2 regions of the Bradyrhizobium sp. UNPA324 genome follow, and region 2 is predicted to be linked to the other one. Evidence: riboswitches for the same ligand, from Rfam matches in the RefSeq annotation. Region 2 holds a riboswitch; the other holds the start of a gene.
The links. Region 2 has a riboswitch for cobalamin ahead of UNPA324_RS35195 (TonB-dependent receptor). Riboswitches for the same ligand answer to the same signal wherever they lie in the genome.

Region 1: linked by a shared signal. The riboswitch ahead of UNPA324_RS21275 (TonB-dependent receptor) and the one ahead of UNPA324_RS35195 (TonB-dependent receptor) in region 2 are both predicted to bind cobalamin.

The regions. Positions count from the first base shown of each region.
Region 1 is NZ_LFJD01000004.1:4,420,835-4,426,453, forward strand. It holds gene UNPA324_RS21270 (hypothetical protein) at 1-492, opposite strand, end outside; gene UNPA324_RS21275 (TonB-dependent receptor) at 594-2,825, opposite strand; cobalamin riboswitch at 2,940-3,153, opposite strand; gene UNPA324_RS21280 (hypothetical protein) at 3,256-3,507, opposite strand; gene UNPA324_RS21285 (hypothetical protein) at 3,652-3,861, opposite strand; gene UNPA324_RS35225 (hypothetical protein) at 4,012-4,188, opposite strand; gene UNPA324_RS21290 (adenylate/guanylate cyclase domain-containing protein) at 4,294-5,619, opposite strand, start outside.
Region 2 is NZ_LFJD01000004.1:3,772,152-3,777,770, forward strand. It holds gene UNPA324_RS18280 (PepSY domain-containing protein) at 1-430, opposite strand, end outside; gene UNPA324_RS35195 (TonB-dependent receptor) at 443-2,797, opposite strand; cobalamin riboswitch at 2,914-3,116, opposite strand; gene UNPA324_RS18295 (histidine phosphatase family protein) at 3,191-3,763, shown strand; gene cobT (nicotinate-nucleotide--dimethylbenzimidazole phosphoribosyltransferase) at 3,756-4,808, opposite strand; gene cobF (precorrin-6A synthase (deacetylating)) at 4,819-5,568, opposite strand; gene UNPA324_RS18310 (energy-coupling factor ABC transporter permease) at 5,611-5,619, opposite strand, start outside.

The sequences.
Region 1 (5,619 bases), 650 kb from region 2:
GGTCAGCCCAATGCGCAAGACGATGGCGAGGGTGAAAGCGCCCTCTCCGCCGAGGACCGGCGTCGCGGCAAGCAGCGCGAGCTCGTAAGTCCCGTAGGCGGCGACGAGCGCGACCATCATCATCGGCGGCGTGCGGCCCTGCGGCAGCATGCGGAGGACGGCCGACGCCGCGGCGGTCGACACAAGCGCAGCCGCGCCGATGACGAAGCCCCAGGCGATCGTGCTGCCGTCGATGGGATAATGCAGCGCGCTGAAACCGATGGTCTGGTTGACCAGCCAGGCGCCGGTGACGACGAGCAGCGCCGGGCGCAGCGGCAGCATCGCCGCGGCAACGACCGCGAAGGCCGCAAACGGCGTCGCACAGGCAAATGCGAAGCTTGCAAGCGCGCATGATGCGGTCAGCAGCGCAAAGCAGAACATCGGCGCAAGGCGCGGCGCGACCGGGTGAATCCGGCAGCCGTCGCCGCGAGACGGCAGGATGCCGCGAGTCATGATGCTAAGAGTCATGATGCTAAGAGGCATGAGTGATCTCCTTCTTCGAATTCCAGTCCATTTGAGGGCGTGCGACGGCCCTGGCGAGGTGAAAGCCTTGATCAGAACGTAGCGCCGGCCTTGAGCAGATAGGTGCGGCCGGGCAGCGGATAGGCGCTGAAACGGCCGTCCGTGAAGGTGCTGGCGATGGCATAGTCGTAGTAAAGTGCATTCAGCACATTGTTGACGCTGAGCGACCAGAAATAGCGCTCATACTGACCGCTGAGCTTGAGGTCGATCGTGCCATTGGCCGGGATCGGCTTCTGGGTGCCCGCCTGGTCGTTGTCCATGCGCCGTTCGCTCCAGAAGCGCGCGGTGGCATCGAGCACCAGATAATTCTGCCGGATGTTCCAGGTGACACCCGCACTCGCCGTATAGCGCGACACCAGCGGCACGTCGTTGCCGGCCCAGACGCCTTCGCGGAAGACGGCGCGGGTATAAGCCATGCCGGAGCGCAGCAGCAGGGCCTCGTTGACGCGATAGGACAGGCTGGTCTCCGAGCCGTAGCGCCGGGTCGGATCGAGATTGGTGTTGTAGAACAGGACCGGGCTGAAATGGACCTCGTTGGTGAGGTCCATCAGATAGAGGCTGCTCTGCAGCTGCAGCCCCCCGCCCTTGATGTGCAGACCGCCCTCGATGTCGTGCGAGGTCTGGGTCTTGAGCTGGAACGTTTGCGGGATCGCCGCGAAGGTCAGGGGATCGAAGGAAGGCCCCGAGGACAGGCGCTCGTCGACGTCAGGCGTGCGGAACGCGCGCGCGGCGCGGCCGAACAGCGAGACCGTGTCATTGAGGCGATGTTCGGCCCCGAGATGCAGCGCATATTGGGTCTCGTCGCTCGTCAGCGGCAGCGCGCCGATGTCGGCGTTGAACGGCGCCGCCGCGTCGAAATTGTCGCGTGCCTCAAGACGGACATTCTGCACACGTGCGCCGTAGGAGACATCGGTCGTGGGCAGCACCCCCAATGTGTGCTGGACATAACCCGCGACCGTCTGCTGCCTGAGGTCGTAATTGTGCCAGGCGGCGAGCCGCTGCCCCGCGCCGCGGTTCTGCTGAAAGCTCGCATCGTAATAGTCGATGCCGGTCAGGAGCTGCGATGGCATGCCGAGCAGCAGGCTCTTCACACTGAGCCGCGGCGTGATCGACCATGTCGTCAGATTGGAATCGACATAAGTCGACGTGAAGAAGGCCGGAACCGGCGTCGGGCTGGAGAAGAACGCACTCTGCTGCTTCTTGTCGCGCACACCGCCGTCGACGATGAGATCGACGCCGTTGACCAGGGTCTTGGCGAAGCCGGCTGTCGCGCCAAAGCCCTGCTGGTTGGCGTGGTTGAACGGCGTGCTGGTCCCTCGGCGGTTGCTCTTGAGCTCATCGAGGCCGATGGAGGGATCGACGGTGCGGCCGCCCGGCAGTCGCAACTCCTGATTGTCGCCGGTGACGGTAAGAAAAGCGGTCAGGCCTGATGTGGTGTAGTTGAGATTGCCGACGCCGTTCTCCTGGGAATAGCGATTGTTGTCGCGATAGCCGTCGGTCCTGACGGCATTACCGTAGAACGAGGTCGACCACGGACCGGAATTGAGCGAGGTCGAGACGTTGCCGAGCTTGGTGTTGAACGAGCCGAAGCCGGCTTCGATGCGCGCCGTCACGGGCGGTCCGCCGATTCCGGTCTTGGTGACGATGTTGATGACGCCGCCGACCGCGTTGTCGCCGTAGAGCACCGCTCCGGAATTTCCGCGCGTGACCTCGATACGCTCGATCGAATGGAGCGGGATGGTGGAGAGGTCCACCTGCGCCATGTCGACGTCGTTGAGCCGCCGGCCGTTGACCAGCACCAGCGTGTTGGCGGTGGCAAAGGCGCCGAAGCCACGCAGGTCCACGCTGGTCTTGGCGCCGATCTGGCCGCCATAGAACGTCGTGATCTGGGCCCCCGGGGTCTGCGCGGCGATGATCTCGGCAAGCGTCTGCGACGGCGAATGCGCGATATCCGCGGCCGTGATGACGGTCGTGGCGGTCCCGATGATGCCGCTGTTGGCGGCAACAGCTTCCGAGCCGGATGAGCCGGTGCCATCGCCTGCCGGCGCGAGATTCACAGTTCGCCGCGGCCTCGTCGCGTCGCCCTCACCGATCGCTCTGGCCCGCGTGCGGTTCTGATCGTCGGGCTTGCTCACTTCGATCGGCGGCAACTGCTCGGCAAGAGCCTGCTGGGCGGAGGCGGAGGATAGATCGAGCGAGTGGAGTGAGACAGACGCGAACAGGCCAGCGCGGAGGCGCCGGACGGCAGAGACGAAACGGGACAATGTTGTAACCTCGGTATGACGTCAGTGGCACGTCACAGCGAACGAGGTTTCACGGCGGAGCAATGAACCGCTCCGGTGAAGCCAATGTCTGTACTCCCCGACCGACATCTTCGCGTGTGACCACGGCTGACGGCAGGTCTCCTGGCTCGCGGGTCATTACCTTGCGTCGCCTTCCCAGGACCGAGATTCCCAGTGGCACAGGACGAAAGATTCACCGCTTACAGTTGCGGGGGCAGCCGTGGCGTTGAGACAAATCCCGGCGTTGGGACCTCCCGCACCACATTCCCTTTTGATCTCCATGGGGAGAACCGTCGCGATCATTTACGTGTCGTTCCACCGGAGAGTCAATCGAGTGGTCGATCGATGTCGGCGCCGCGAGCCGGCATCGACGCACCGGCCAATGCAAGTCCACGAAACGGGTGCCGGCCGCTCAGGTTCGCCCTCGCAAACGTTGGGCCTGCGCCCAGGCGACAGCGACATCGCGTGGCGGAACATCGACGCGCTTGATCGGGGTCAATTCGCCGGAGGCCGAGACGATCGCGGTTTCCTCGCGCCGGCAGCGCGTGCAGACAAAACGGACCTCATGCGGGGATGCCGACCAGTTCGACCGCTTCACATTGGCCGCCATCGGCCAGGCATCGCAATGCGAGCACGACACCAGAAATCGACCTGGATCGAGCATACCCATTTCCATCGGACTCCGCGTCCTGCCGCCTCCTTCAATGATTAATCCAAGTGAATCGTTCCGGTGCCCAAGCACCGTCAGTTCCGCCCGATCAGCCGGCGACCTCGGGCTCGCGTTCCCGCCGCCGCAGGCGTCGGGATCTCAGCGCGCGCCCTTGAGGGTGCAGGAGGTCGAGCAGGTGACGGTGGTGCCGTGATCGCATGCTTTGCAGGCGTTGACGCACTGGTTCATGTCGCGGGGGTTGTAGCTGTAGTTCCGCAGCGCGCAGACCGGCGTCGAGCCGGTGATGTCCTGCTCCTGGTCGCAGGCCGCCGTCATGAGCGCGATGATGATCACGGCAACGAGGCGCATGGAATCGCCCTGTCAGGCATGGCAAATGGCACTCACGAGGCACGTTGCATTGCAGCGAGCCCCGGCCTTCCCACCGCTGGCATCGCCGATCAGCGACGCCCGCATGCCTAAGGATGCGCGCCAAATCTTAAGAACGGATTGCTGCCGGCCTCAGGCCGCAGCCTTGGTCGCGATCGCCTGCCGCATGTCCACCGCCAGCTGACGGTACTGCTCCGAAAGCTTCAGATAGAACTCGCGCTTGGTGCTGTCGGTGGCGAGCTTGGCGATCAGCTCGCATTCGGCGGTGAGTGTCTCGAACCGTTCCAGCCTATCCTGAAGTTCTGGCATCGGCGTGTCCCCATCAGACGCCTCAAGGACATCCAACCTAAGCCCGGGAAATAGGTCACGGCGAACATCGTTATCGAGCAGAAGCAATTTTTCCGGTGCGGCAGCCTATTTGCTGTCGAGGCGCCAGGCGCCGTCCCATCCCTCGCCCGGCGGGCTCGCCTCGAACTGCGCGACGCGCCCGAGCATCGTGAGCGAGGGGCCGTCGCCGGGGACGGCTTCGAGCGCCGCGTTGAAGGCAGCACGCGCCGCATCGAAGCGCCGGGCGCGATAGGCGGCGAGCGCTTCGACATAGTGCATACGCAAGCTGTCCTGCGCATCGGTGAGTGCGCCCGCCCTCGCCATCACCTCGAAGATCGCCTGCGGCGCGGTCTGGCCGGCGACGGCCAGACGATCGATCTCGCGCAGCTCGAGCCGCGATCCGATCGCTTCGGCGGTGGCCTGTGAGATCAGGATGCGGGTGCCATAGACCTTGTTGACGGCTTCCAGCCGCGAGGCCAGGTTCACGGCATCGCCCATCACGGTGAAGCTCATCATCAGTTCGGAGCCGATGCTGCCGGTCAGCACCTCGCCGGTGGCAATGCCGATCCGCAAGTCGCACGGCGCGGGCATGGCGCGGATGCCGAGCAGGTCGGGCAGCTGGCGCTGCAGCGCGGGGACCTGGTCGGCCATCTCGATCGCCGCGATGCCGGCAAGGAGCGCCTGCTCGTCATCCTCGATGAAGGGCGGGCCCCAATAGGACATGATGGCATCGCCGATATACTTGTCGATGATGCCGCGATTGCTCCTGATGGGGGCGGACATCACCGTGAAATAGTGGTTCATCACCTTGACGAGGCCGCGCGGCGTCATGCCCTCGCTCATCGAGGTGAAGCCGCTCATGTCGCAGAACATGATGGTCATGACCCGGCGCTCGCCGTCGATCGCGACCTCCGGCCGGTCGATCAGCCCCTGCACCACCTTGGGATCGATGTAGCGGCCAAAGGTTTCGCGGATGCGCTCGTTGTGCCTGAGCTGCTCGGTCATGCGGTTGAAGGCCGCGGCGAGCTCGCCGATCTCGTCCTGAGTGGAGACGGTGATGGTCTTGTCGAAGCGGCCGGCCTCGACCTCGCGGGTGCCGGCGAGCAGCAGCCGCACCGGGCGCGTGATGCCGCTGGACACCAGAAGGGCAAAGACAAAGCCGACGATCGCCGCGAGCAACGTCACGACGCCCGAAACGACGATCGCCTGATGCTGGCGGCTGATCACCTGCGAGGTCGAGAAGAACACCTGCGTCAGCATGTCGGCGCGGATTGCATCGACCTTCCGGTTGAACTGATCGCGCAGCACGTCGATGTGTTCCAGCGTGCCGCGGGCCTCCGCCATCTGCTTGGCATCGACCTGCTTGAGCAGCCTTGCATGGTCCTCGTTGAGATCGCGCCGCAGCTCGGTGAC
Region 2 (5,619 bases):
GCACGCTCCATTGATCGTAGTCCTCCAGAGCGACGATCCCGGCCCGCGCGGCGTCGAGCCCGCGGCGGCGGGCGTGATCCCGCGCGATGGCGAGCGCAAGATCGGCGGACATCAAAGCTGCGTCCTGCCCGTCGGAGGCACTGACCGCACGGACGCGCGATGGCCCCGACACAATATAGACCGATCCGCCGCTCAGCTGGACCAAACGCACGCGCGTGGCGTCAGTGACCCCGCTCGCAGCGACCGCCTCGGCGATCGAGATCCTCATCTCCGTACGCGCCACCGGCGCGAGCGCGGCAAAGCGCTCCGCCTCCGTCAGCGACGGAAACGGGACGAAGTGCATCACGATTCCGGTTCCGAACCACATCGCGAACAGCAGGCAGAACGCGATCCCGAGCCAGCGGTGCAACAGGACGATCGCGCCCATCATGCGGTCAGCGTCCTACCATTTGAACGCCGCCGAGAGCTCGTAGGTGCGCGGCGCGCCGAGCAGGACCTGATCGGGATAGAACGGATCGCCCCAGATCGCATAGCGCTTATCGGTAATGTTGCGGACGCGGAAGGTCAGGCGGGCCTGGTCGACCGCGTTGAATACGGACCTGGGAATATCGACGAAGGCGTAGACATCGGCGACGGTGTAGGCCTTCATCGTCACCGTGTTGGCATCGGTATTGTAGCGGTCGCCGACATGACGGCCGGTAATGCCGAGCTCCACCGGCCAGGGCGTGAATAACCGGTACGACGCGCCGGCATTGGCGACGATGCGGGGCACGTTCGGCGGCGTGTTGCCGGAGAAAGAGCCGCCGACGAAGTTGTAATCGGCATAGCGCGCATCGACATAGGCGATGTTGCCCCACAGCCGCAGCGGCTCGATCGGACGGAACGAGGCGGCAAGCTCGACGCCCCTGGACTCCTGCCGCCCGGCGATATTGAGCGCCTGCCCGCCGCCCGCGGCATAGACGTTCTTGCGCAGGATGTCGTAGGCCGAGAACGACCACTCCGCGCGGTTGTCCCAGAACAGGTGCTTGACGCCGGTCTCGTAGGTGCGCGCGGTGGTGAGATCCAGCGGCTGGGTTGGCGTGAGCAAAAAGATGTTGTTGGCGGAAACGTCGGCGCCGGTCGCGTACTGGCTGAAAAAAGTCAGGCCGGGCACGGCCTCCCAGGTGTAACCAATACGGCCCGTTACGGGTGCCCAGTCCTTCGTATACGGGAAGCCCACGTTCTCCAGACCATTCTTGTCGGTCGAGTTGCGGTCGAGCCCGATGTGCTCGACGCGCAGGCCGCCGATCAGCGCGAACGTCCGCGTCAGCTTCAGCCGGTCCTCGACCGACAGCGCCTCGTTGTCGATGCGTGCGGTCTGCTGCTTGGTCGTGAGCAGGCCGTAGAAGCCACGGTTGGGATCGACCAGATCAACGGAATCCCCTGGAAAGTTGGCCGCGCCCGGCCGGACAAAATCCAGATAGCTCGACGACAGCGTCGTGACGAGTCGATTGTCGAACCCTGCGATGTTGGTGTCCCAGATCAGGTCGGTGATGTTGCCGACGAGACGCTGGCTATGTGCGACATAGAAGCGCTCGCGATCGACAAGGTTCGTCGTGGAATTGAATGCTTCGACCTCGTTATTGAACCAAGTGCGCTCAGCGCCATAACCATAGGCTTGGCTCTTCAGCGTCAGGTCGGGCGCCAGCTTCAGCTCGAAGCCACCACGCAGCCAGACCTCCTGCGCGACATTCCGGTTGTCGAGAACGTTGTAATTGGTGTTGAAGGTGCGATCGTCGATGGTAACCGCGCCGAGGTTGGTTTTGCTGTAGTTCGAGACGTAATTGCCGGAGACGATCCCGCTCGTCGCATGCGAGCCGCTGAAGGCGATCGGCACCAGCGGCACGCCCCAATAGGCCTTGGAGCGATCTTCGCGATACTCGATCGCGCCCGAGACCTTGAGGCTGTCGGAGATGCGGTAGTTGAGCTGGCCCGAGACGTCCAGCGTCTTGGTGTTGGTGTCGTCGGCAAAGCCGTTGAGCGCGGAGCGGCTGACGTCGAAGCGGTAGTCGAGGCCTTGCACGTTGGTGCTACCGCCCGAGCCGTAATGCGCGCGCAACGAGTTCAGCGAATCCCAGGAGAAGTCCGCCTCGTTCCGGCTAGGTCCAGAGTGCGGCTGTCTGGTGACGAAGTTGATCGCGCCGCCGGCGGCACCCTCGCCCGAGATCAAGGACGCCGGTCCCTTCAAGAATTCCACGGCGTCCAGATTGGCGGTGTCCATGATCCGCGAGGTCATGTTCTGCGGACCGATCTTGATGCCGTTGTAGAGCGTGTTGATCTGGCTGTTGGTGAAACCGCGCATGGAGAACGCGGAAGGCTCCGCCGGATTGTCACCGGAGGTGACGCCGACCGCGCCCTGGGCCACGTCAGACACGGTGCGATAGCCCTGCTCGCGCATGGTCTCGGCCGAGATCACCTCCACGGTCGCGGGCGTCTCCCGCACCGTCAGGCCGAGCCGCGAGGCGCTTTCCGCCACGGCATTGGAGTTGAGCGGCGTCTGCGCCGCCGCAGCCGGCCCGATGGGCTTGGGCGCGGATGCAGCAGCAGGCCTGTGCGCTGCCGCGCGGCGCGGGCTTTGCGCCCCGCGGCCGGCTGGCTTGGCCTGCTTGCGGGACTGGGCCGGCGTCACCTCGACGGGTGGTAACGGTTCGCGGGCCTGCTGCGCCAGCGCAGCAGGGATATCGGAAGCGGCGAAGGATGTGAGCGCGGCGGAGGCAAGCAGGACGCTGCACGGTCGTACGATACGGATGGAAAACACGGTTCTTGGACCTCGGTATGACGTCAGTGGCACGTCACAGCGAACGAGGTCTCACCTTTCGGCTTGCAGCCGTCCGATGAAGCCGAATGTCTGTACTCCCCGACCGACATCTTCGCGTGTGACCACGGCTGACGGCAGGTCTCCTGGCTCGCGGGTCATCACCGCTTCGTCGCCTTCCCGGGACCGAGCACCCCAGTGGCTTCTGACGAAGGATTATCCGCTCACAGTTGCGGGGGCAGCCACGGCATTGGGGACAACGTCCCCGCACCGCATTCCCTTTTCATCCCCTCTCGGGGAAACCGTCGCGAGCATCTAGGATTACCATCAAGACAGAGTCAATGTGCCAGTTGCGGCGTTGTTGCCACCGCGACCAACTTCCTTGGAGTGATGAGCATGGAAGGCGAGACCTTCCTCTGGTTGATACGGCACGCGCCGGTTGCGGGCGTCACCGGCACCATCCACGCCGCCGACGCGCCGGCTGATCTCGGCGCTCGCGCGCAATTGGAGGCGCTGCGGCAGCGCCTCTCGCAAGATGCCGCCAGCTATGCCAGCCCATCGCGGCGCACGGTCGAGACCGCGCGCGCGCTGGGGCTCGAACCGGAGCTGGTCAGTGAATTCCGCGAGCAGGACTTCGGCGATTGGACCGGCCGTCGGCACGATGAGCTCGCTGCCGCCGGCGACGAGACTTACGCGCAGTTCTGGAACGATCCGGCCGGCGGACGGCCGCCGGGCGGCGAAAGCTTTGCGGATCAGGTCGCACGCGTGCGGCTGGGTCTGGCGCGGATCGGAGCCGGACCAGCCACGCTCGTCGTGCATTCCGGCACCATCCGGGCCGCGCTCTGCATCGCGCTGGATCTCACGCCACAAGCGGCCTTGCGCTTCGTCGTCGATCCGCTGTCGCTGACCCGGATCGATCGCCTCGCAGCCGGCTGGCGTGTCGTCTCGGTCAATCAGCGGATCAGCTAGGCCGATCGGGCACATTGGCCTCTGCAAAGGTCGCCATGCCGTTGTGAAGTGCACAGGCTGACCGAACCAACGGCAACGCGATGGCGGCGCCCGATCCCTCACCGAGCCTGAGATCGAGGCTGATCAACGGCTGCACGTTCAGCGCGCGCAGCACCAGGCGATGCCCCTGCTCGGCCGATTGATGCGACGGCAGCAGGAAGGGCTGGCACGACGGGTTCAGCCGCGCTGCTGCGAGCGCTGCGACCGACACGATGAAGCCATCGATCAGCACGGGAATGCGGCGCTGCGCGGCAGCGATGATCGCGCCTGAGATCGCCGCGATTTCGAGCCCACCGACGGCACACAGGATCTTCTCTGGCGAAGAGCCTGCAACGCCGTGCCGTGCAATCGCGGCGTCGATCACGCGCGCCTTGTGCGCCCGGCCGGCCGCATCGACGCCGGTGCCGCTGCCCGCGATCTCCTCGGCGCTGATGCCAAGCAGGCTCGCCGCAATCGCCGCCGATGTCGTGGTGTTGCCGATCCCCATTTCGCCGAAGATCAGCAGGTCGGGCTGATTGGCTTCCGCGCGCACCACCGCGCGCTGGCCGGCCTCGAAGGCAAACGCCAGCTCCGTAAGCAGGAGCGCGGCCTCCACGCTGAAATCGCGCGTGCCATGGCGCGGCTTGTCGGTGACGATGCCCGTCATCTGCTCCTGCGCCAGCGTGCCGGCGTCAACCACCTCCAGGCGCGAGCCAAGCTCGCGCGCCAGCACCGAAATCGCAGCACCGCCGGAGGCAAAGTTCGCCATCATCGCGATGGTCACGGCTTGCGGATAGGCCGACACGCCCTGCGCGACGATGCCGTGATCACCGGCGAAGACGACAATGGGTACACGCGCGGCGCGTGGCTGCTCGGTCGCCTGCAGACCTGCGAGCTCGATTGCGAGCTGCTCAAGCCGGCCAAGCGCGCCGGTCGGTTTTGTCAACTGCGCCTGACGCGCGATCGCCGCTTCGCGATGGACTGCGGAGATCTCGGGGCAGTTCTGGGTGATCCATTCGGGGAGCATGCTGCCTCGCTTAACGCCTGCGCTTGAGAATATAGCTGTCCATGATCCAGCCATGCCGCTCGCGCGCCTCCTGGCGCTGCGCGACGATGCGCGGACCGACTTCAGCCAGCACGCCGGACATGATGATCTGATCGGGCATGCCGAGATAGGCGCCCCAATAGATGTGAATCCCGAGTGGATCCAAGGATTGAAACGCCGTGCCGCCGTCGAGCATCACCACCACGGTGTCGACACCCTGCGGCCAGCCGCCTTCGCGTAAGCGCCGCCCCGTCGTGACCAAGAACGGCTCGCCGATATCGTTGAGCGGCAGTGCATGTGCCGCGCACAGCGCCTGGATCGACGTGATGCCGGGCACGACTTCGATTTTGGGTAAGGGGTCGAGCCGCCGCGCAATGCGCAGCGAGGAATCATACAGCGAAGGATCGCCCCAGATCAGCAGCGCGACCTTGCCCTCGCCGCCGAAATGATTTGCGATCGCCTGCGACCAGGTCGCGGCAACCGCATCGTGCCAGTCGTCCACGCCCTTGCGGTAATCCGCTTCACCTGCGTCGCGCACGGGAAGATCGAACTCGGCGATAACGGTCTTGCCGCTACCGACAACATCCGCGCAGATCGTCCGCCTGAGATCGGCGAGATCGGACTTCGCCGTTCCCTTGCGCGGGATCAGGATGAGATCGGCGGCATTGATGGCTTCAACGGCGGCGCGTGTGAGCTGGCCAGGATCGCCGCAACCGATGCCGATCAGGGAAAGCGTGAGCATCGCGGGCGCTGGGGGCGGCCATGACGGCCGCCCCTTGTCTCTCTAGGCCGC